Regions from separate parts of the Shewanella pealeana ATCC 700345 genome, predicted to be linked through region 1. Evidence: predicted binding sites of a transcription regulator. Region 1 holds the regulator's gene; each other region holds the start of a gene.
What was found. The regulator sigma-54, encoded in region 1, starts transcription at its own class of promoters, with help from an activator protein. The targets are predictions, from matches to a motif close to GTTGGCACGNNNNTNGNNT.

Region 1 (5,194 bases):
TTTGTTGCTGCGCGAGCGTGAAGACCAAGTTTGTTACAGATGGTGACTTCACGCTTAATGGTTGGCATTGTTTAGCTCACGGTGGCGGGCGTTGACCTTATGTTTGCCTTTTTTGAAATGTGCCGCGAGGCGCTCGGTGATATAAACTGAGCGGTGTTGGCCACCTGTACAGCCAATCGCGATGGTGAGATAACTGCGATTATTGCGTTCTAGATCGGGCAGCCAAGTTTCGAGCAGACCTTCAATTTGCTGAATAAATTGATTGACTCGGGGGCGTTCATTTAAGAAGTCTTGCACAGGTTTATCGAGACCCGTCATCGGCCGCAATTCAGGTTCCCAGTGTGGATTTGGCAGAAAGCGCACATCAAACATAAAGTCAGCTTCCGTTGGCATACCATGCTTAAAGCCAAACGACTCAAAATTGATCATCAGTTCTTTATCAAGGTTGCCAAGTAAGATCTCACGCACCTGATCATTAAGATCGTAGATGTTTAAGCTTGAGGTATCGATATAATGATCGACAATATTGGCAAGCGGTTCAAGCAAGCGGTTCAAGCAAGCGGCCCTCTAGCTCAATCGCCTCTTTGAGCGATACATTATCGTGAGATAAAGGATGCAGGCGGCGTGTTTCGTTATAGCGTTTAAGCAGCACTTCATCGGTAGAGTTGAGGAAGAAGCTTAATAGCTCGACCCCATCCGGTAGGAAGGTAAGGTGCTTGGTCAGCTCGCTCTCTTTCTCTGGAAGGTTACGAATATCAACGCTAATGGCGACCAGCTTAGTGTTGCCTGATAGCTCTTTTAGCAGAGTACCCATCATAGGTAAAGGCAGGTTGTCGACACAATAGTAGCCGAGATCTTCGAGCATTCTTAATAGAACAGATTTGCCTGAGCCGGAGCGACCAGAGACTAAAACAAGCTTCATCTTATAACTACCTGATTGAGGTTAAACTAAATGTTTGTGGTTTGTGACGATTTTGTATAAGTGTATAGATTAACTTTTTTAAAACCGAAAGCAAGAATTTGAGCAGATGATTATAAGAAATAATATTGCTGTAATAATTACTTAGGCCTTTAAATTATCACTACCTACTTTTAGGTGGGTGATGAATCTAAAGACCTCAGTAAGAGGTTACTGGGTAATGACTTGGTATAGTTCTGACTCATTACTGGTTTTTCTCAACTGTTTGACTACCGCCTTATCGTTGAGTTTTTCAGCCATTAGAGACAGTGTTGCTAAATGCTGCTCACACTGCTCGGAAGGCACCAATAGCGCAAATAGAATGTCGACAGGTTGTTTATCGATAGCGTCGAATGCGATTGGATCTTCACACTTAACTAAAACCGCAACAGGGCGCTCTATATTTGTCAGCCTTCCGTGAGGAATCGCTATACCGTTACCTATACCCGTGCTACCCATTTTTTCTCTCGCCAAGAGACTTTCAAAAATTTCTTGTGAAGAAAGGGTAGGGTACTGGACAGCGGCAATATCACTGATTAACTCCAATACCTTTTTCTTACTGCCCGGAGTGGCACAGGTAGTGCATTCCGGCTGCAGGATGGTACTTAGTTCCATCGTTAGTGTTTAATTAGTTTCTCTTTGTGTTTAATAACCTGACGGTCGAGCTTATCGATCAGGGAGTCAATTGCGGCATACATATCCGCATGTTCCGAAGTGGCAAATACTTCCCCTTTCTTAAGGTGGATTTTGGCTTCGGCAATCTGTTGCATCTTTTGTACATTCAAAATAACGTGCACATTATTGATCTGATCGAAATGTCGTTCAAGCTTTGTGAATTTATCTTCTACATAACCGCGCAGTGAATCGGTGATTTCGACGTGGTGTCCAGTCAGGTTGATTTGCATATATCGATCCTCCAAGTGCCTAATTTTGAGTTATAAACTCTTACGTTGGTTTGAGGGGGGGATCAGCATCGCTTCTCGATATTTTGCTATCGTACGTCTAGCAACTTTAATCCCTTGTTCTGCCAAAAGTTGTGCCATCTTGCTATCGCTTAATGGCTTCTTCTGGTTTTCTGCGGCGACTAACTTCTTAATAAACGCTCTGATTGCGGTCGATGAACACTCCCCACCATCGTCGGTACCGACATGGCTTGAGAAGAAGTACTTTAGTTCAAAAATACCTCTTGGAGTGTGCATATATTTTTGGGTAGTCACCCGTGAAATGGTCGACTCGTGCATCTCAACTGCTTCGGCAATATCATTGAGTACCATAGGCTTCATGGCTTCTTCGCCATACTCAAAGAAGCCTTGCTGGAATTTAACGATACAGTTGGTTACTTTCAATAAGGTGTCATTACGACTCTCGAGACTCTTAATAAACCACTTAGCTTCCTGCAGATGACCACGAATAAATTGACCATCGGCCTGATTAGTGGTGCTACGCGCCATAGAGGCATAATGTTGGTTAACATTAATCTTAGGCATATAGTCAGGATTAAGCTCAACCACCCAGCGACCTTTTTTCTTGCACACGGAAACGTCAGGGATAACATACTCGTCTTTGCTGCGAGCAATCGCCAGCCCTGGTCTTGGATTAAGGGTCTGAATAAGTGTTATCGCATCACGTAGTTCATCTTCTTTAAGCTTGGTTTTACGCATTAACTGCCTAAAATCGCGGCCTGCAATTAAGTCTAAATAATCTTTTATCAGTAATCTGGCATTGTCGATATGCGGGGTTTCTGCAGCATATTGTGCCAGCTGGATAAGCAAGCATTCACTCAAATTACGCGCGGCGACACCAATAGGGTCAAAATGCTGGATGCGCTTTAATACCGCTTCGACTTCATCAAGCTCGGTTTCAGGATCGCCCATAGCTTCTAAAATATCGTCGCAGCTTTGGGTAAGGTAGCCACGTTCGTCAATGGCGTCGATAATCGCGGTGGCGATTGCAAGATCGTTATCTGAAAACGGTGTGAGGTTTTTCTGCCACTCTAAATGTTCATATAAGCCTTCGCTGGTTTCACCTTGGAATGGCATATCGTCTTCACGGCTAACTCCAGAGCTGGAGTTTGACGAGACGGTATAAACTTCATCCCAAGTGGTGTCCATTGGCAGATCATCTGGCATAGAGTCTTGGGTTAGGGCATCGGAGGTTTCAACGCTAGCGCTATCTTGGATGAGGTCACTATTGGCATCGTTTGATGATTGGTCTTCATTGTCGCCTAAATCACCGTCTGACTGCTCTTCATCTAATTCCAATAGCGGATTAGAGTCTAATGCTTGTTGGATCTCTTGTTGCAGCTCTAAAGAAGACAGTTGTAACAGGCGAATGGCCTGTTGTAACTGGGGAGTCATGGTGAGCTGCTGACCCATTTTGAGCTGGAGTGACGCTTTCATTTTACCGCTATTCCCTACACTGTAGTTAAACGTTAAAGCTCGCTGAACTGGCGAAGGTAGCTTGAAAACTCAACACTTTGATTTTATTTGGAAGTAAATCCATATTGAGTTTTTCAGCTTCCATACTATGAATTAACTATAGCCTGAATTGCTCACCTAAGTACACTGCTCGAACCTGTTGGTTGTCCAAGATTTCGGCAGGTGTGCCTTCGGCAATGAGGTTTCCGTGACTCACGATGTAAGCGTGTTCACAAACGTCCAAGGTTTCTCGAACATTGTGGTCAGTGATCAGTACACCTAGGCCGCGGCTTTTGAGTTGCTCAATAATCTTTTTGATATCGATAACTGAAATTGGGTCGACACCGGCAAATGGCTCATCCAATAAAATAAACTTTGGATTAGCGGCCAATGCTCGGGCAATTTCTACTCGACGTCGTTCACCGCCCGATAATGCCATGCCTTGGCTATCGCGAATGTGAGTGATGTGGAACTCTTCGAGTAAATGTTCGAGCTGCTCTTCACGTTGCTCGTTATTGATATCATGGCGGGTCTGTAACACTGCCATGATATTGTCACGCACCGAAAGCTTTCTAAAAATGCTGGCTTCTTGGGGCAGATAGCCAATCCCTTTACGAGCACGCAGGTGCATAGGATCTAGGGTGAGATCATCGTCATCGATAAAGATCTTGCCTTTATCGCTCTGTACTAGGCCGACCACCATGTAGAAGGTTGTTGTTTTGCCGGCCCCGTTAGGGCCGAGTAGGCCCACAATTTGCCCCGTTTTTACGGTGAGACTGACATCTTGTACGACGGCACGGTTTTTATAGCTTTTAGCAAGATTAGCCGCTTTTAAGGTAATTTGGGTCATTGCTGTTCCTGCTTGTTCACTGGCGTGTCAGGCTTCTCTTCCTGGTAGGTTTCAGGCTGAATAATGGTGATGACTCTGTCATCGCCCTTGCCAGTACTTTCAGCAATAAGCTGTTGTAGACTAATGTTGTACTTAATGCGGTTACCAGTGACTTGGCTGCCGTCTTGCGCTAGGGTCGCTTCACCGACTAAGGTCAATGTGCGAGTCGCAAGTTCGTAGCGGATCTCTTTCGCGCTAGCGGTCGCTGGGCGACCATCTTCCATCATTTGGGTGTAGGTGGCTGGATTACCTGTAGCCACTAGCGTTTTACCGCTCTTATCTTCTTTTGAAAATACACGTAGCTCATCGGCATTCATCTTAATAGAGCCCTGAGTCACTTCAACAGGCCCAAAAAAGATAACCTGATTATTCTTAATGTCGGCTTCTTGGCTTGCCGCTGCAATTTTCACTTCTTGCAGTAGATCATCGACTTTAGCTGTAGAGCTGAAACTTAGCAGGCAAAAAAGGCCAGCAAGGATAGATTTATTGTATTTCATAGCGTCCTTCTACTCAGCTAAAGCGATTCGCTTAGTTAGCATGAGTGCAAAAGTGTTCAATTTATGAGTGTTACTTAGCTTCGTAGATGCCTTCGACTTGGCTTACCAGCTTGACACTCTGGGCATTCAGATCGGCGTACAAGCCTAAACCTTGAATGACGAATTCGTTGCCAGTGACGTGGATCATTTCATCTGAGGTCATGATCATGGTATTCAAATCAAGCTCTAAGTAGCTGGTACTTAACGTCTGGATCGGCTCTTCTGGGCTTATTGAGTCGATAATAACATTGTTTTCTAAACTTACCTTGCCTGTGAGCTTATTATGGCTACCTTTAGCGCTTTGCAGACGCCATTGGGCTTGACCATCATCAGGATAGATGAGGTAAACAGGCTCAGTAAAATAGGTCATGTTGGCGCTATCAAAATGCTCCAT
Region 2 (5,194 bases), 2.4 Mb from region 1:
ATCCCGGTAATGGCTGCACTGCGTCATTAAAGTTTCCGTTGATCACGACCATTAATAACCATAATAACAATGAAGTGCTTGGAGATAATCAGCATGTCTGAAGGTAAGTTATTACTTGTAGAAGATGATGCTTCACTGCGTGAAGCACTGCTCGATACCTTGATGTTAGCGCATTATGATTGTGTCGATGTCGCTTCGGCAGAAGAAGCTATCCTTTCTCTAAAAGCCAACAGATACGATATGGTGATAAGCGACGTGCAAATGGAGGGCGTAGGAGGCATAGGCCTGCTCAACTATATGCAGCAACATCACCCGAAAATTCCAGTATTGTTGATGACCGCATATGCGACCATAGATAACGCGGTAAATGCGATGAAACTTGGCGCGGTCGATTATTTGGCTAAGCCGTTTTCGTCAGAGGTTCTACTCAATCAAGTCTCTCGTTATTTGCCAGCTAAAGTGGTTGAAGGCACGCCAATCGTTGCTGATGAAAAGAGTATTGCACTGTTAGCATTGGCGCAGCGGGTGGCTGCATCCGATGCCTCTGTGATGATTATGGGGCCGAGCGGCAGCGGTAAAGAGGTATTAGCGCGTTATATTCATCAGAACAGCCAACGCGTCGACCAGCCGTTTGTCGCCATTAACTGCGCGGCAATTCCTGAAAACATGCTTGAGGCGACACTGTTTGGCTATGAGAAGGGCGCCTTTACCGGGGCTTATCAAGCCTGTCCTGGCAAGTTTGAACAGGCGCAAGGTGGTACTTTGCTGCTTGATGAAATATCTGAGATGGAAGTCGGCTTGCAAGCAAAATTGTTGCGGGTATTGCAAGAGCGTGAAGTGGAGCGTTTAGGCGGCCGTAAAACGATTAAGCTTAATGTGCGGGTGCTGGCCACCTCGAATCGCGACCTAAAAGCGATGGCATCATCGGGAGAATTTAGGGAAGACTTGTACTACCGAATTAACGTCTTCCCGCTGACTTGGCCGTCATTAAACCAACGCCCTGCGGATATCTTGCCACTAGCAAGGCACTTGCTGCAGCGCCATGCCTTAATTGCCAACCGTAGTGAAATCCCTGAGTTCAGTGAGTGCGCGACTCGCCGTTTATTGACTCATCGCTGGCCTGGCAATGTACGCGAACTCGATAATGTGGTGCAAAGAGCACTTATCTTGTCAGTATCAGCTGAAGTGACTGCGGCAGATATTATAATCGACTCACAAGAGTTAGGTTTTACCGCCGAGGTAATACCTATGGTTGAGAGTAAACCTGCCGAGCTCGATGGTTTAGGTGACGAATTAAAGGCGCAAGAGCATGTGATTATTTTAGAAACCTTAACTCAATGTGACGGTAGTCGTAAGCTTGTCGCCGAGAAGTTAGGGATCAGTGCCAGAACTCTGCGTTACAAGATGGCTAAAATGCGTGAATTAGGCATACAAATACCGGCTTAGAGCTAAGAAGGACGCCCTGCGGGCTGATGGGACCAAGAACCTAGGACGTTCGGCAGGCTCACTGCGAGGACGCTTCGCTACTAGGGCCTAGGAAAAGCATAAGCAAAATCAAAGGCTGAGACGAACGCTTCGCTCACGGAAGACGGAACGTTCGCTGGCTCACTCACAGAACGCTGCGCTGACGGTACAAGCTGAGACGGTACAAGCTAAGATGGTACAAGCTAAGACGGTACAAGCTAAGACGGTACAAGCTAAGACGGCTTTTTCGTCTCGGCTCTAAATCGTTTATGCTTTAATCGGTTTTTCCGTAAGCGAAGCGTTCCGTGAGGCCATAGGCCGTTCGTCTTTGTTTGTCCGCATCTGTTTTCCGTCTTAGCTTTTACCTAGGACCTTTCTTTGCCTTTCCTAGCAGCGTAGCGTCCTTCTCAGTCTTAACCTTCTCAAACTGGCAAGCTATTTGCATTGTCTAGCTATATCAACAATTTCGTCAAGAAATCGACATGGGAGATAGCTATGCAAATTGGTGCGAATTCATTACTGCAAGAGATGCAGTCACTCAATGGTCAAATCGGCACTTCAAGCATTCAAACAGGGATCACCCGTCAGGTACAAAACACCTCGGGTAGTGATTTCAGTCAGTTGCTATCCCAAGCTGTTGGAAATGTAAGCGAACTTCAATCAAATGCTGCTAATCTCGCCACTCGACTCGATATGGGAGATACCACGGTGACGTTATCTGATACCGTGATTGCCAGAGAAAAATCCAGTGTTGCTTTTGAGGCAACCGTACAAGTACGCAATAAGCTTGTAGAAGCTTATAAAGAAATTATGAGTATGCCTGTTTAGGCCTTTATCACTTAAACGCAGGGTACAACAGTGAGTACAGAAATGGTCGTAGGAACAGGCTCAGGTTTAGCATCGAGCCCACAAACATCAGGTGTTCAAGAAGAACATAAGCCAGGCATAATGGGCGCTCTCGGTGGCGTCGATATGCTGCGCCAATTGACGATGATCTTGGCCCTTGCCATCTGTTTAGCCGTGGCCGTTTTTGTCATGATTTGGGCGCAAGAACCAGAGTATCGTCCTCTTGGCCAGATGAGCACCGCAGAAATGGTGCAAGTGTTGGATGCACTTGATAAAAATCAGGTTAAGTACGAAATCCAAGGCGATGTAGTCAAAGTTCCTGAAGATAAATACCAAGATGTGAAGATGTTATTGAGCCGTGAAGGGCTAGATAACCAAGAAGCAAATAATGACTTTTTAAATAAAGACAGTGGTTTTGGTGTGAGTCAGCGCATGGAGCAGGCACGTCTCAAGCACAGCCAAGAGCAAAACCTTGCCCGCGTTATCGAAGAGCTAAAGAGTGTCACTCGTGCGAAAGTTATTTTAGCCTTACCGAGAGAGAATGTGTTTGCCCGCAACCGCTCTAAGCCAAGTGCTACCGTAGTGGTTAGCACTCGTCGCAGTGGTTTAAGTCAAGAAGAGGTCGACTCGATTGTCGATATCGTCGCCTCAGCGGTACATAACCTCGAACCGAACAAGGTCACAGTTACCGATGCTAATGGCCGCCTGCTAAATTCTGGTACCCAAGATGGTGCCTCAGCCATCGCCCGTCGTGAGCTTGAAATTGTCCAGCAAAAAGAGTCTGAATATCGCACTAAAGTCGAATCGATTCTTATGCCAATTTTAGGTCCTGAGAATTTTACCTCCCAGGTCGATGTCAGCATGGACTTTACCGCCGTTGAGCAAACCGCTAAGCGTTATAACCCTGACTTACCGGCACTAAGAAGCGAGATGGTGGTTGAGAATAACTCTGCTGGAGGTACGAGTGGCGGTATTCCTGGCGCATTGTCTAATCAACCTCCTATGGCGGCAGATATACCTCAGGAAGTGAATGCAGAAGAAAGCCTTGCGGTTTCATCGGGTACTAGTCACAAAGAAGCGACACGTAACTTTGAGTTAAACACCACTATTAGCCACACTCGTCAGCAAGTGGGCACCCTAAGACGGGTGAGCGTATCGGTTGCGGTTGATTTCAAAAATGGTCCTGTATCGGAAGATGGCAGCGTTAACCGCGTACCACGCACAGAGCAAGAGCTAGCCAATATCCGTCGATTACTCGAAGGGGCGGTCGGTTTTAATACTCAGCGCGGCGATATTATTGAAGTGGTTAGTGTGCCATTTATGGATCAGCTTATCGAGGATGCACCACCGCAAGAGATGTGGGAACAGCCCTGGTTCTGGCGCGCGGTAAAGTTGGTGCTCGGTGCGTTGGTTGTTCTTGTGTTGATCCTAGCTGTTGTTCGCCCAATGCTGAAGAGGCTGGTTTACCCTGATAGTGTCAAAATGCCAGATGAGCCACAAACTGGTGGTGAGCTAGCAGAAATTGAAGATCAGTATGCAGCCGATACCTTAGGCATGTTACAACGCCCCGAAGCAGAATACAGTTATGCAGATGATGGCTCTATCTTGATCCCTAATCTGCATAAAGACGATGACATGATTAAGGCTATTCGTGCACTAGTGGCTAATGAGCCTGAACTATCGACACAAGTCGTGAAAAACTGGTTACTTGAAGATGACAAATAATACCAATGTAGAAGCTAAGCCTGAAGCTGCGGCCTTAAAGACAAGTGATTTAAGTGGCATCGAGAAAACCGCCATTTTGCTATTAAGCCTGAGTGAGAGTGATGCGGCGTCTATCTTAAAGCACCTTGAGCCTAAACAGGTGCAAAAAGTGGGTATGGCGATGGCGGCGATGCAAGACTTTGGTCAAGAGAAAGTCATTGGCGTTCACAAGCTGTTTCTCGATGAAATTCAAAAATACTCATCCATCGGTTTTAACAGCGAAGAGTTTGTCCGTAAGGCACTAACTGCGGCATTAGGCGAAGACAAAGCCGGTAACCTGATTGAGCAGATTATCATGGGGGGCGGCGCCAAAGGCCTAGATTCACTTAAGTGGATGGACGCTCGTCAAGTGGCGACGATTATTCAAAATGAACATCCTCAAATTCAAACTATCGTACTATCTTACCTTGAGCCCGATCAGGCGGCAGAGATTTTTGGTCAGTTCCCTGAAAATACCCGTTTAGACCTGATGATGCGAATTGCTAACCTTGAAGAGGTGCAGCCGGCGGCATTGCAAGAACTTAACGATATCATGGAGAAGCAGTTTGCCGGTCAAGGTGGTGCACAGGCCGCTAAGATGGGTGGCTTGAAAGCCGCGGCAAATATCATGAACTACCTCGATACCGGTGTTGAGAGTCACTTGATGGAGACGATGCGTGAATCTGATGAAGAGATGGCGCAACAGATCCAAGACTTGATGTTTGTATTTGAGAACCTCAGTGAGGTTGATGATATGGGCATTCAGGTACTACTGCGTGAAGTACAGCAAGATGTATTGATTAAGGCACTGAAAGGCGCAGATGATCAGCTAAAAGAGAAGCTTCTCAGTAATATGTCTAAGCGTGCCGCAGAGTTGCTTAGAGATGACTTAGAAGCCATGGGCCCAATTAGAATTAGTGAAGTTGAAGTCGCTCAGAAAGAGATCTTATCTATTGCTCGTCGTTTGAGCGACAGTGGAGAGATCATGCTTGGCGGTGGAGGCGGTGAAGAGTTTCTATAATGACTGACCCTAAAAAGCCTCAAGGCGCCAGCATCAACACTAGCGATGAGTTTGAACATTGGGAACTGCCGGAGATCCATAAAGCGAAGGCTCCCTCTTCATTGAATATGTTCGGTCGTC
Region 3 (5,194 bases), 2.4 Mb from region 1:
TAATCTGCTATTTGCAGCTAAACTATCGAGTTGTTGGAATAAACGTTGATCTCTTTGCCCCATACCTGCCGTATCGATAAGGACCAACTTACGGTTCCTAAATTGATAGAGTATTTGTTCTAACTCATTAAAATCATGAGCCTGTTTTACAGGGCATCCCATTATCTTGCCATAAGTTGCTAATTGCTCAAAGGCTCCAATGCGATAATGGTCCGTTGTAATGAGAGCAACTTGATCTGAGCCATGATAAGCGGCAAAACGCGCTGCCAATTTAGCCACAGTCGTTGTCTTACCGACTCCTGTTGGCCCAACAAACGCCACCACACCACCTTGGCGCACAATATCATCACCTTGATTGTCCAGCATATTAGCTAAACTTCGTGGCAAAGAGGCGACTAATTCCGCTGGAGAGTAATGCTCACTGAGGCTCGATAACTTCTTTGCAATCGCAGGCGAAAACTCTGCGTCTAACAATTTGCTCTCAAGCATTGCCCCAACAGGGTCAATACGGTTTTTCTGTTCAACCATCAAACTACTGACTTGATGCGTCAATAAATTACGAATTGACGCTAATTCTTGTTTCATCGCGTCAATTTCTGCAGTGTTGTTTTGCTTCTGACCATTGAAACTGTCTGGGGCACGGTTTGGGGTAAACTCGGCTTTAACAGGCTCGTTTTTTTTCACCTGCGCCTGCAGTCCTTTGGCCCATTCAGGCATATCCAGTTCGTCACTGCTTCTAGATTGAGTTTGCTGACTTATGCGACTCTGCTGACGCTCAAGTAGCGCTTGCAGTGAATCGGGTGCTGGCGTGGGATTAGCACGACTTTCAGCCCTTACATTCGGCGCTCTACCACCCGACTGCACGCCTAAGGTCACTCTCTCTTCTGCAAGATCGGTGAACATAGCTGACGACGGCTTAGTCTCTGCAATCTTTGGCTTAGGCTCGTCATAATCAACAGCCGCAACAATCTCAATGCCACCCGTCACTTTCTTGTTAGACATGATCACAGCATCAGATCCCAAGGTTTCTTTAACTTGGGCTAAGGCCGATCGCATATCTTTTGCTAAAAATCTTTTAATTTTCAATTATTCGACCTCTACTGACCCACTGCCGAGACGATGCGTATCTGCTTCTCGTCGGGGACTTCCTGATATGAAATCACCCGTAAATTAGGGATCGTATGCTTAACGAATCGCGATAAGGTTGAACGTAACATGCCTGATGTCAGTAAAATCGCAGGTTGCCCCACCATTTCTTGACGCTGTGTGGCGTCCACTAATGACTTCTGCATGCGTTCTGCGAGGCTTGGTTCGATATTTGGACCATCTCCTCCCGTCGCCTGCATAGACTGATGCAACATCTGTTCCAACTCTGGCGCCAAAGTTATGACGGGGATTTCAAGCTCTGGTCCACTGATCTCTTGCACTATCATACGTTTTAGCGCAATACGAACGGCAGCGGTCAACACCTCGGTGTCACTACTCTTGGTTCCATACTCAAGCAAAGTTTGTACTATGGTCTTCATGTCGCGAATTGACACCCCTTCATTCAGCAGGTTCTGCATCACCTTCACGACTGTCCCAAGTGGCATCACATCGGGAATAAATCCATCAACCAACTTAGGTGAATGCTTGCCTAGCATCTCAAGTAACTGCTGTACTTCTTCATAACCAAGTAGCTTAGCAGCATTATTGGTCAGCAGCTGACTGATGTGTGTAGCCACTACCGTGGATGCATCCACGACGGTATAACCTAAGGTCTGTGCATGCTCGCGCATCTCTGGGGCAATCCAAACCGCATCTAGGCCAAAAGCCGGATCTTTGGTTTCGATACCGTCGAGCTTGCCATAAACTTGACCCGGGTTAATCGCCAGTTCACAGTCATGACGAATTTCTGCCTCACCCGAGCTTACGCCCATAAGAGAGATCCGATAGGCATTGGGGGACAGATCTAAATTATCGCGAATATGCACCGCTGGCACCAAGAAGCCTAACTCCTGCGACAGCTTCTTACGCACCCCTTTAATACGGCCAAGTAGCTCGCCGCCTTGGCCTTTATCAACTAGTGGAATTAAGCGGTAGCCCACTTCTAGGCCAATGGTGTCGACATGCTGCACATCGTCCCAACTCAACTCTTTTGGCTGAATGTCTCTTGGCTCTACAGGGCCACTCTTCGCAAGCTCTAGGGCACGTTCTCGGTCGGTGTCTTTCTTTTTCTTAATAAAATAAGCCGCGGCGCCAGATACAGCAGCGCATGATAAGAACACAAGATGCGGCATACCAGGCACTATTCCCATCACTAACATCACTGCCGAAGCAATAGCTAGAGACTTGGGACTGTCAAACATCTGTCCCATTACCATCTCGCCCATGTCGCCCGATTCATTTTGACGGGTCACCATCAAAGCCGCTGCAATAGATAAGAGCAGACCGGGGATCTGCGCCACTAGGCCATCACCAATCGTTAATAGGGTATAAATTTCAACGGCAGAAGAGAAAGACAGGTCATGCTGAGCGATACCAATGATAAAGCCGCCGACGATATTAATAACCAGAATTAAGATACCGGCGACCGCATCGCCTTTTACAAATTTTGACGCACCATCCATGGCACCGTAAAAGTCGGCTTCACGGGTCACTTCGGCGCGGCGGGCCCTAGCTTCTTCTTGGGAGAGTAGCCCGGCATTTAAGTCGGCATCGATTGCCATCTGCTTGCCCGGCATGGCGTCGAGGGTGAAGCGAGCACTCACCTCAGATATTCGCCCAGCACCTTTTGTTACCACCGCAAAGTTGATGATAATAAGGATTAAAAACACCACTAGACCCACGGCATAGTTGCCACCAATCACCACCGAGCCGAACGCTTCAATCACTTTACCGGCGGCATCACCACCGTTATGGCCTTCTAGCAGTACCACACGGGTGGAGGCAACGTTTAGGGCGAGCCGGAGTAAGGTAGCGACCAGTAAAACGGTAGGGAATGCGGCGAAATCAAGTGGTCGGTCGCTGTAAATCGCCACCAAAAGCACCACTAACGCCAGTGCAATATTGAAGGTGAAAAGGATATCGAGCAGGAACGCTGGCATAGGTAAAATAATCATAGCCAGTGCGGCTAAGACCAATAAAGGCGTACCAATACCTTTTAAATGTGCAGGCTTTATCTGTTTTAATTGGCCTAGACTTGCTTTAAGTTCCATTCACCCTGAGTCCGATCTTTGACGTCTAGCGTCAATACAGCAATTACTGTACCAATTATTTTTATTAATATTTAAGGACTATAACCTGAAAGCCATTAACAAAGAATGCTTGACGATTCAAATGTTGTATTTTTAGGCATAGATAACAAGCAATACCAATCAGTATAAGTTAATGATTATAAACTTATAAGCGACAATCTATCCATAAACCTTAAATCAGTATTTCAAAAAATCAGTCTTAACAGATAACTTTGTTATGCCGATTATTAATGCTGTAGATCGTCTGGGATGGGTTGCTTGGTAGGGATAGCATTAGGTTTGCGGCCTTTGCCTTTTTGGTATTGGCGTAATTGAAATACATAGGCAAGCACCTGAGCAACTGCGGTAAACAGCCCCTCAGGGATCTCTTGATCTATTTTGGTGGTGTGGTAAATCGCGCGAGCAAGCGGCGGTGCCGACACAATTGCCACGTCATGTTCACGAGCGATCTCGCGAATTTTAAAGGCAACTTCATCGACCCCTTTCGCAACGACGAAAGGCGCCGTTGAGCGACCTGCGTCATATTTGACCGCTACGGCATAGTGCTCTGGGTTAACCACAATCACATCGGCATTAGGCACTTCACCCATCATACGCCTCTGGGCCATTTCACGTTGTAACTGGCGAATACGTCCCTTTACCTCAGGCTTACCCTCGGTATCCTTGTATTCGTCTTTGATTTCCTGTTTGGTCATCTTTAACTGCTTAGCATGGTTCCAGATCTGAAACGGTACATCTATCATCACAATCAGCAAGGTCGACGCGCAGAGCAATATAAAAATCCACACGATTAAGTCCAGAGCATGATAAATATTGCCCGGCAGATGCTCTTGAGACAGTAACAAGATGTCGTTGAGATAAATGCTCAATAAAAGGTAGGCGGTAATCGCCACGACCGAAAATTTGGCGATGCCTTTGGCTAACTCAACCACCGCCTGCACACCGAACATCCGCTTAAAACCAGCTACTGGACTCATTTTGCTGGCCTTTGGCATAAAAGCACTCACGGAGAAGGAGATCCCCCCTAGTGCGATGTTGCCCGCAAAGGCGATGAGGGCAAGGAACACAATAAAACCCAGTAGAGGAAAGGCTAACTCACTGCCCACCACACCCCAAACATTCATCATCTGGTTAGTATCGAAGATCTCATCACGACTTAAGGTATACATTTTGTTCATGATGTTAAACATAGCCTGAGCAATGTTAGGGCCGGTCATTAACAGCCCCACCGAGGCAGCAATGAGCACAGCAGAAGTGCCCAGATCTTTGGAACGTGCAACCTGCCCTTTGTCTTTGGCCTGTTGCAACTTCCTGGAGGTGGCTTCCTCTGTTTTTTCTTGACTACTATCGTTTTCAGCCATCTATAACCGCCCTCCTACAATTGAAGGTAACCAGCGAGTCATCTATCGATGAGCCAGAATACGACACCATCAATGTTTCTGAGTACGGCACCATCAATATTCCAAAGTACGGCACCATCAATGAGCCAGAATACGACGCCATCAATTAAGCCCACCATCGACACTACATTGCAGCTCAAGTGCATTACATAGCAGAATTTGGGTTTCACGCCATACCTCGTCAAAGTGAGACATGATTGGCGATAGGGTTAGCCATAAGATAAATAAGCCCGCCACCATGGTGACAGGGAAACCAATAGCGAAAATATTTAACTGAGGTGAGGCACGAGTCATCACACCAAAGGAGAGGTTAATCGTCAATAGTGCCACAATCGCAGAAAGTGACATCGTTAATGCGGCGCCAAACATATAACCCACGAATTCGGTAAATAAGCGGTAACTTGCCAGACTTAAGCCCTGCATCGACACAGGGATCGACTCGAAGCTGGCGATGACCATTTTAATTAACAGAAGATGACCATCTACCGCCAAGAAAATCATTGTGGTCAATAGCAAGAAGAAGTTACCCACGACCGGGGTCTGCTGGCCAGAACTCGG
Region 4 (5,194 bases), 2.2 Mb from region 1:
GCTTATTAGGGGCTACGAGCTGGGTTACGGTAGCACTTCGCAATTAAGCGCCGCATTAATGTTGATGCGAGTCAGAGGAGAAACCGCTGCCGAGATTGCCGGTGTAGTGTTAGCCATTGCCGATTCCATTGATACTGAGTGGTCGGCGATTGGTGTAACCCTTGACTGGCCTTGTTATGCCGGTAAACGTAATCAATTACCTTATTTACTGTTATGCGCCAAAGTGTTGGCCAAACAGGGGCATAGGATCTTACTTCACGGGGACAACCGGCAATTAACTCATCGTTATCATATAGGCGATATGCTCGGCGAAATAGGTATTACACAAGCAAGTAGCCCTAGAGAGGCAAAAGCTGCTCTTGATAAACAAGGTGTGTGTTACGTGAATGTGGACAGCTTATCTCCATTAGCCGATGTTTTTAATGGTATTCAGCAGCAAATGGGCGTGCGTAGCCTTTATCAAACGGCGATTCGCTGTGTTAATCCCGCGAGGGCTAATCTTTGTATTCGCAGTTACTTTCATTCAGGGCTAGATACACTGCATAGGGCCGTTGCTGAACTGTTAAATCATCACTTATTTCCAAGCACGACATTGATTTTTAAAGGCTATCAAGGAGAGAGCGAACTTAACCCCCGCTGTGAAACCTTGCTTACTATCACTGAACCGACTATTAATCGTCGAATAGATAATCAACAAACAAATCATCGTCAAATAAACCATCGACAAATAGCTCTACCAACCCGTTTATCTATGCTTGTAGGTAAGCTTCCGAGCCCTGCACAATTAGCCCCGTCGTGGTTAAACTATATTGAGCAAGCAATTGAACCTAATAGAGATTGTAATGAATCGGTACGTGCCCAGTATGCGATCGTAACGACATTGACTGCTATTTTGTTGCTGCAGTCATCGAGGCTTTCTGTCTGTGAGGCAATGGAAAAAGCCGATAGCCTGTGGCGTCGCTATCAACACTCTCAATTAAACAGTCAATCTCAGCTAAACAGCCAGTCTAAATTAAACTGCCAGTCTCAATTAAACGACCAAGCCGGTGCTGGTGTAATGCCTGATATATACGTTAGAGCATTGGTTAATGATAAGGAGCAATCAAGTGCTCAATTGGAGGTCAAATGCGGATCTTAATGGTTGCACCACACGTTGCGGTAAATGAGCAGAATAAAGACGAAATGAAATTGGTGCCAGGGAAAGTGAAGGCGCTAGAGCTGGCAGTCAATTCCGTTGGCCATCAATTCTTACAGCTCACTGATTTGTCACGCCTTGAAACCATAGCACTGGACTCAGAATCAGATCTGTTGTTGCTCAGTGTTGAGAGATTTAATGAGGTTCACTTGCGTTTTATCATTCGCCTTATGGCATTTTCAGCTATCCCAGTCATTGTGACTGCAGAGCAAATTAATCAGCAAACATTAGCGACACTCATAGCTTGTGGACGTATTACTTATGCACCCAAGTGTATATCCCCTGAAAGAGTAAATGCGATCATTGAACTTGCCGTGACTCGCTTTGAGTGTGCGAACAAAATACAGTTAACACTACAAGAATTGCAAACTGAATTAGCTGACCAGCAGCTGATCCAGCTTGCGAAAAGTAATCTGCAACAGACAGGACTCTCAGAGTTACAGGCTCATAAAAAACTGCAACAACTGGCCATGGAGCATGGACGTAGCCTTGTTGCTACCGCAAAAGCACTATGTGGATAATTTTTACAATGTCTGAATTATTAGAAGCTTTGCTACTTTTTGCACTCAAATTGCACGCCTGCTGATCATTTAAGTGCAGCTATAGCTAGCCAGGCTGTCGTTCAAAAATCTTAGTTATAGGGTATGGTTTTTAAATGCTTTAAATACAATCTGTTAGCTTGATTGTTCGGTTGTGGTAAAGCTGGCATAGGCTTTGCGATGTTAATGAATACCTGAAGGTATTAAAAAGTAACAGCAACAAACTCAGGAACAGGCTCAAGGGTAAAATAAACAATTTGATTTGAACCTAGGCAAAGGCGCCATCTTCTTTAGGGAAGAGGGCGCCTTTTTGTTTGCCAAAACGTTAAGTCAAACAAGGGACTGGATAAGGGCTATGTATGAATAAGCTAGAGCAAGAAACAAAGAAAAAAACTATACCCAATCAAGACGTAAAGCAGAAACTCGTGATTGTGGGTAACGGCATGGTTGGTCACTACTTTATAGAGCAATTGTGCGAACAAAAATTAACTGAACATTTTGATATTCAGGTATTGGGCGAAGAGCACATTGCTGCCTACGACCGTGTTCAACTCTCTAAGTATTTTGAAACGGGCAATGTTAAAAGTTTGATGTTGGCAAGCGAGCAGGCTTATGCCGAGCAAGGAGTCAGTTTACTCTTAGGCCATAAGGTAACCCAGATAGATATCGACAATAATCTATTGCATACAGAGCAGGGCTGTTTTGCCTATGACAAACTGGTTTTAGCAACGGGTTCTTACCCCTTTGTGCCACCTATTCCTGGTAAGGATAGGCAAGGTTGCTTGGTGTATCGCACCATAGATGATCTTGAAGCGATTTCGCAAGCAGCAACCGGTGCCAAATCCGGTGTTGTTATTGGAGGCGGACTACTTGGACTTGAAGCGGCGAATGCCCTTAAATCATTAAACTTGGACACCCATGTAGTTGAATTTGCACCACAGCTGATGTCTGTACAATTGAATGATAAAGCGGGCTTGTTACTAAAGCAGAAAATCGAAGCTTTAGGCGTAACAGTGCATGTCAGCAAGGCAACCACAGAGATTGTCGATGGCGAGACTGCTAAGCATAGAATGAATTTCAGTGATGGCAGCTACCTTGAAGCCGATATGTTGGTATTTTCAGCAGGGATCCGTCCCCAAGATGAGCTAGCAAGAAGTGGTGGAATAGACATAGGGACGCGGGGTGGCATAGTGATTGATAACCACTGTCAAACTTCGGTGGATAACATCTATGCCATTGGGGAATGCGCATTGTGGCAGCAGAAAATATTCGGCCTAGTCGCTCCCGGTTACCAGATGGCAAATGTTGTTGTATCTGCATTGCAAGAAGACTATCACATTAGTAAGACCTCAATAACACAGAGCCAGAAGCAGTTTACTGGGGCAGATATGAGCACCAAACTCAAATTATTAGGTGTTGATGTGGCAGCGATTGGTGAAAGCCGAGGTTTTGAAGGTGCTCAATATGTCGAATTAAACGATGAGCAGTCTGGCGTTTACAAAAAACTTTGGTTAGACGAAACGGGGATGTACTTAAAAGGCGCAGTCTTGGTGGGGGATGTTGAAGAATACAGTGCCCTGCTTAATATCTATTTATCCGCAGAGCCTTTACTCGCACCCGCTGTAACGCTTCTCGTTGCTGATAATGAAATGCCGCAAGTGCTCAACGATAAGGCGATTGTTTGCTCGTGTCACCAAGTCACTAAGGCTGAGATTGTTGCGCAAGTTGTCGATGGTAAACATACGATAGCAGATATTAAGGTTTGCACTAAAGCCGCTTCAGGCTGTGGCGGTTGTGCCAGCCTAGTGCAGCAAGTAATAGATGAAACCCTGTTAGAGCAAGGGCAGGAGGTTGAAAAGGGGATTTGTTGCCATTTTGAATATGACAGGCAATCTTTGTTTCATTTGTGCCAGGTTGAGAGCATAAAAGATTTTAATGAGCTCTACCAAAGGCACGCGAGATCTGGTGCTTCCTCCCTCGCGATAGGCTGCGAGATCTGTAAACCTCTGGCGGCGTCCATTTTTGCCACATTAGAAAATGAATATGTACTTTTAGAGCAACATGTGGCGCTACAAGATACCAATGATGCCTACTTAGGCAACCTGCAAAAAGATGGTAGTTACTCTGTCGTGCCACGCATAGCAGGTGGAGAGATCACCCCTGATAAACTTATCGCAATTGGCCATATTGCTAAACGCTATGATCTTTACACCAAAATCACCGGCGGGCAGCGTATCGATATGTTTGGTGCTCAGTTGTCGAGCTTACCTCAGATCTGGACCGATTTGATTGATGCGGGTTTTGAAACGGGCCACGCCTATGGTAAATCCCTTCGCACGGTAAAGTCCTGTGTTGGCAGTACCTGGTGCCGTTATGGTGTGCAAGATTCAGTAAGTTTAGCGATTGCCCTTGAAAACCGATACAAGGGGTTACGTGCCCCCCATAAAATTAAGATGGCAGTATCGGGCTGCACCAGAGAGTGCGCTGAAGCACAGAGCAAAGATATCGGTGTTATCGCCTCAGATAAAGGCTGGAACCTTTATGTTTGTGGCAATGGCGGCATGCGGCCTCGCCATGGCGAGCTGTTTGCAACCGATTTGAGCACAGAGCAGTTAGTCAGTTATATCGATCGAATATTGATGTTTTACAGCAAAACCGCAGCACGTTTACAGCGAACTTCAGTGTGGATTGAGTCATTAGCCGGCGGACTTGAATACCTACAAGCGGTGGTGATTGACGATAGTTTGGATATTGTCGATGAGCTTGAAACACAGATGCAAAAAATCGTTAGCCACTACCAGTGTGAGTGGAAAACTAGTTTGACTGACGAGCAATTTTTAAGTCGCTTTAATGAATACGTTAACCCCGAAGCGGCTCCTGAAAGTGAAGAGCGCAGCTATCAATATCAGCGTGAGCAGAAGTTTCCAATCCAATCCCAAGTCGATACATTTCATGCGATTTCTAAGCCTCAGTATGGCGCTGGGGATATCGCAATCAATATTATTGATGAGCAGGAGGTCATGGTATGAGCTGGGTAGCATTATGTGATGAAGCTAAGTTGCCTAAGGGGCAAGGTGTAGCTGCTTGGCTTGATAATCGAAAGATCGCTTTGTTTAATTTGGGCGAGAAAGGCATATTTGCCCTCGATAATATTGACCCCGCAACTGGCGTTGCGGTGCTTTCACGGGGACTCGTTTGTGAACTTAACGATGAACTGTATGTAGCGTCACCTATTCATAAACAGCATTATCATCTTTCCACAGGTCAGTGTTTAGAGAACGATGGATTATCGGTTATCTGCTATGAGTTAAAAAAAGAGCAAGGTAGGGTCCTCGCAAAATTGCCTTTTCAAGCTGCATGCGCGTCAGGCAGTGCTCTGTCCACCCCAGTAAAAGGAGCAAGGTAACATGAGTTCTCAAGCATTCAATCTTTTCTCCTTTAGCGGAAAAATGAAAGTCAT

Region 2: a site for sigma-54 is predicted at 1,891-1,909, ahead of fliE (flagellar hook-basal body complex protein FliE). Genes of this name have one in related genera too.
Region 3: a site for sigma-54 is predicted at 3,235-3,253, ahead of flhA (flagellar biosynthesis protein FlhA). Genes of this name have one in related genera too.
Region 4: a site for sigma-54 is predicted at 1,897-1,915, ahead of nirB (nitrite reductase large subunit NirB). Genes of this name have one in related genera too.

Annotation. Positions count from the first base shown of each region.
Region 1 is NC_009901.1:4,405,301-4,410,494, reverse strand. Features, by position in the region: gene SPEA_RS19050 (HPr family phosphocarrier protein) at 1-68, opposite strand, end outside; partial or broken gene rapZ (RNase adapter RapZ) at 55-922, opposite strand; gene ptsN (PTS IIA-like nitrogen regulatory protein PtsN) at 1,130-1,573, opposite strand; gene hpf (ribosome hibernation promoting factor) at 1,576-1,863, opposite strand; gene SPEA_RS19030 (RNA polymerase factor sigma-54) at 1,894-3,357, opposite strand; gene lptB (LPS export ABC transporter ATP-binding protein) at 3,494-4,225, opposite strand; gene lptA (lipopolysaccharide transport periplasmic protein LptA) at 4,222-4,761, opposite strand; gene lptC (LPS export ABC transporter periplasmic protein LptC) at 4,832-5,194, opposite strand, start outside.
Region 2 is NC_009901.1:1,655,854-1,661,047, forward strand. Features, by position in the region: gene SPEA_RS07115 (sensor histidine kinase) at 1-101, shown strand, start outside; gene SPEA_RS07120 (sigma-54-dependent transcriptional regulator) at 94-1,446, shown strand; gene fliE (flagellar hook-basal body complex protein FliE) at 1,960-2,292, shown strand; gene fliF (flagellar basal-body MS-ring/collar protein FliF) at 2,335-4,035, shown strand; gene fliG (flagellar motor switch protein FliG) at 4,025-5,074, shown strand; gene fliH (flagellar assembly protein FliH) at 5,074-5,194, shown strand, end outside.
Region 3 is NC_009901.1:1,669,342-1,674,535, reverse strand. Features, by position in the region: gene flhF (flagellar biosynthesis GTPase FlhF) at 1-1,086, opposite strand, end outside; gene flhA (flagellar biosynthesis protein FlhA) at 1,098-3,197, opposite strand; gene flhB (flagellar biosynthesis protein FlhB) at 3,464-4,597, opposite strand; gene SPEA_RS23425 (hypothetical protein) at 4,618-4,746, shown strand; gene fliR (flagellar biosynthetic protein FliR) at 4,739-5,194, opposite strand, start outside.
Region 4 is NC_009901.1:2,209,937-2,215,130, forward strand. Features, by position in the region: gene SPEA_RS22395 (hypothetical protein) at 1-1,138, shown strand, start outside; gene SPEA_RS09495 (ANTAR domain-containing response regulator) at 1,126-1,716, shown strand; gene nirB (nitrite reductase large subunit NirB) at 2,094-4,763, shown strand; gene nirD (nitrite reductase small subunit NirD) at 4,760-5,140, shown strand; gene SPEA_RS09510 (NarK family nitrate/nitrite MFS transporter) at 5,142-5,194, shown strand, end outside.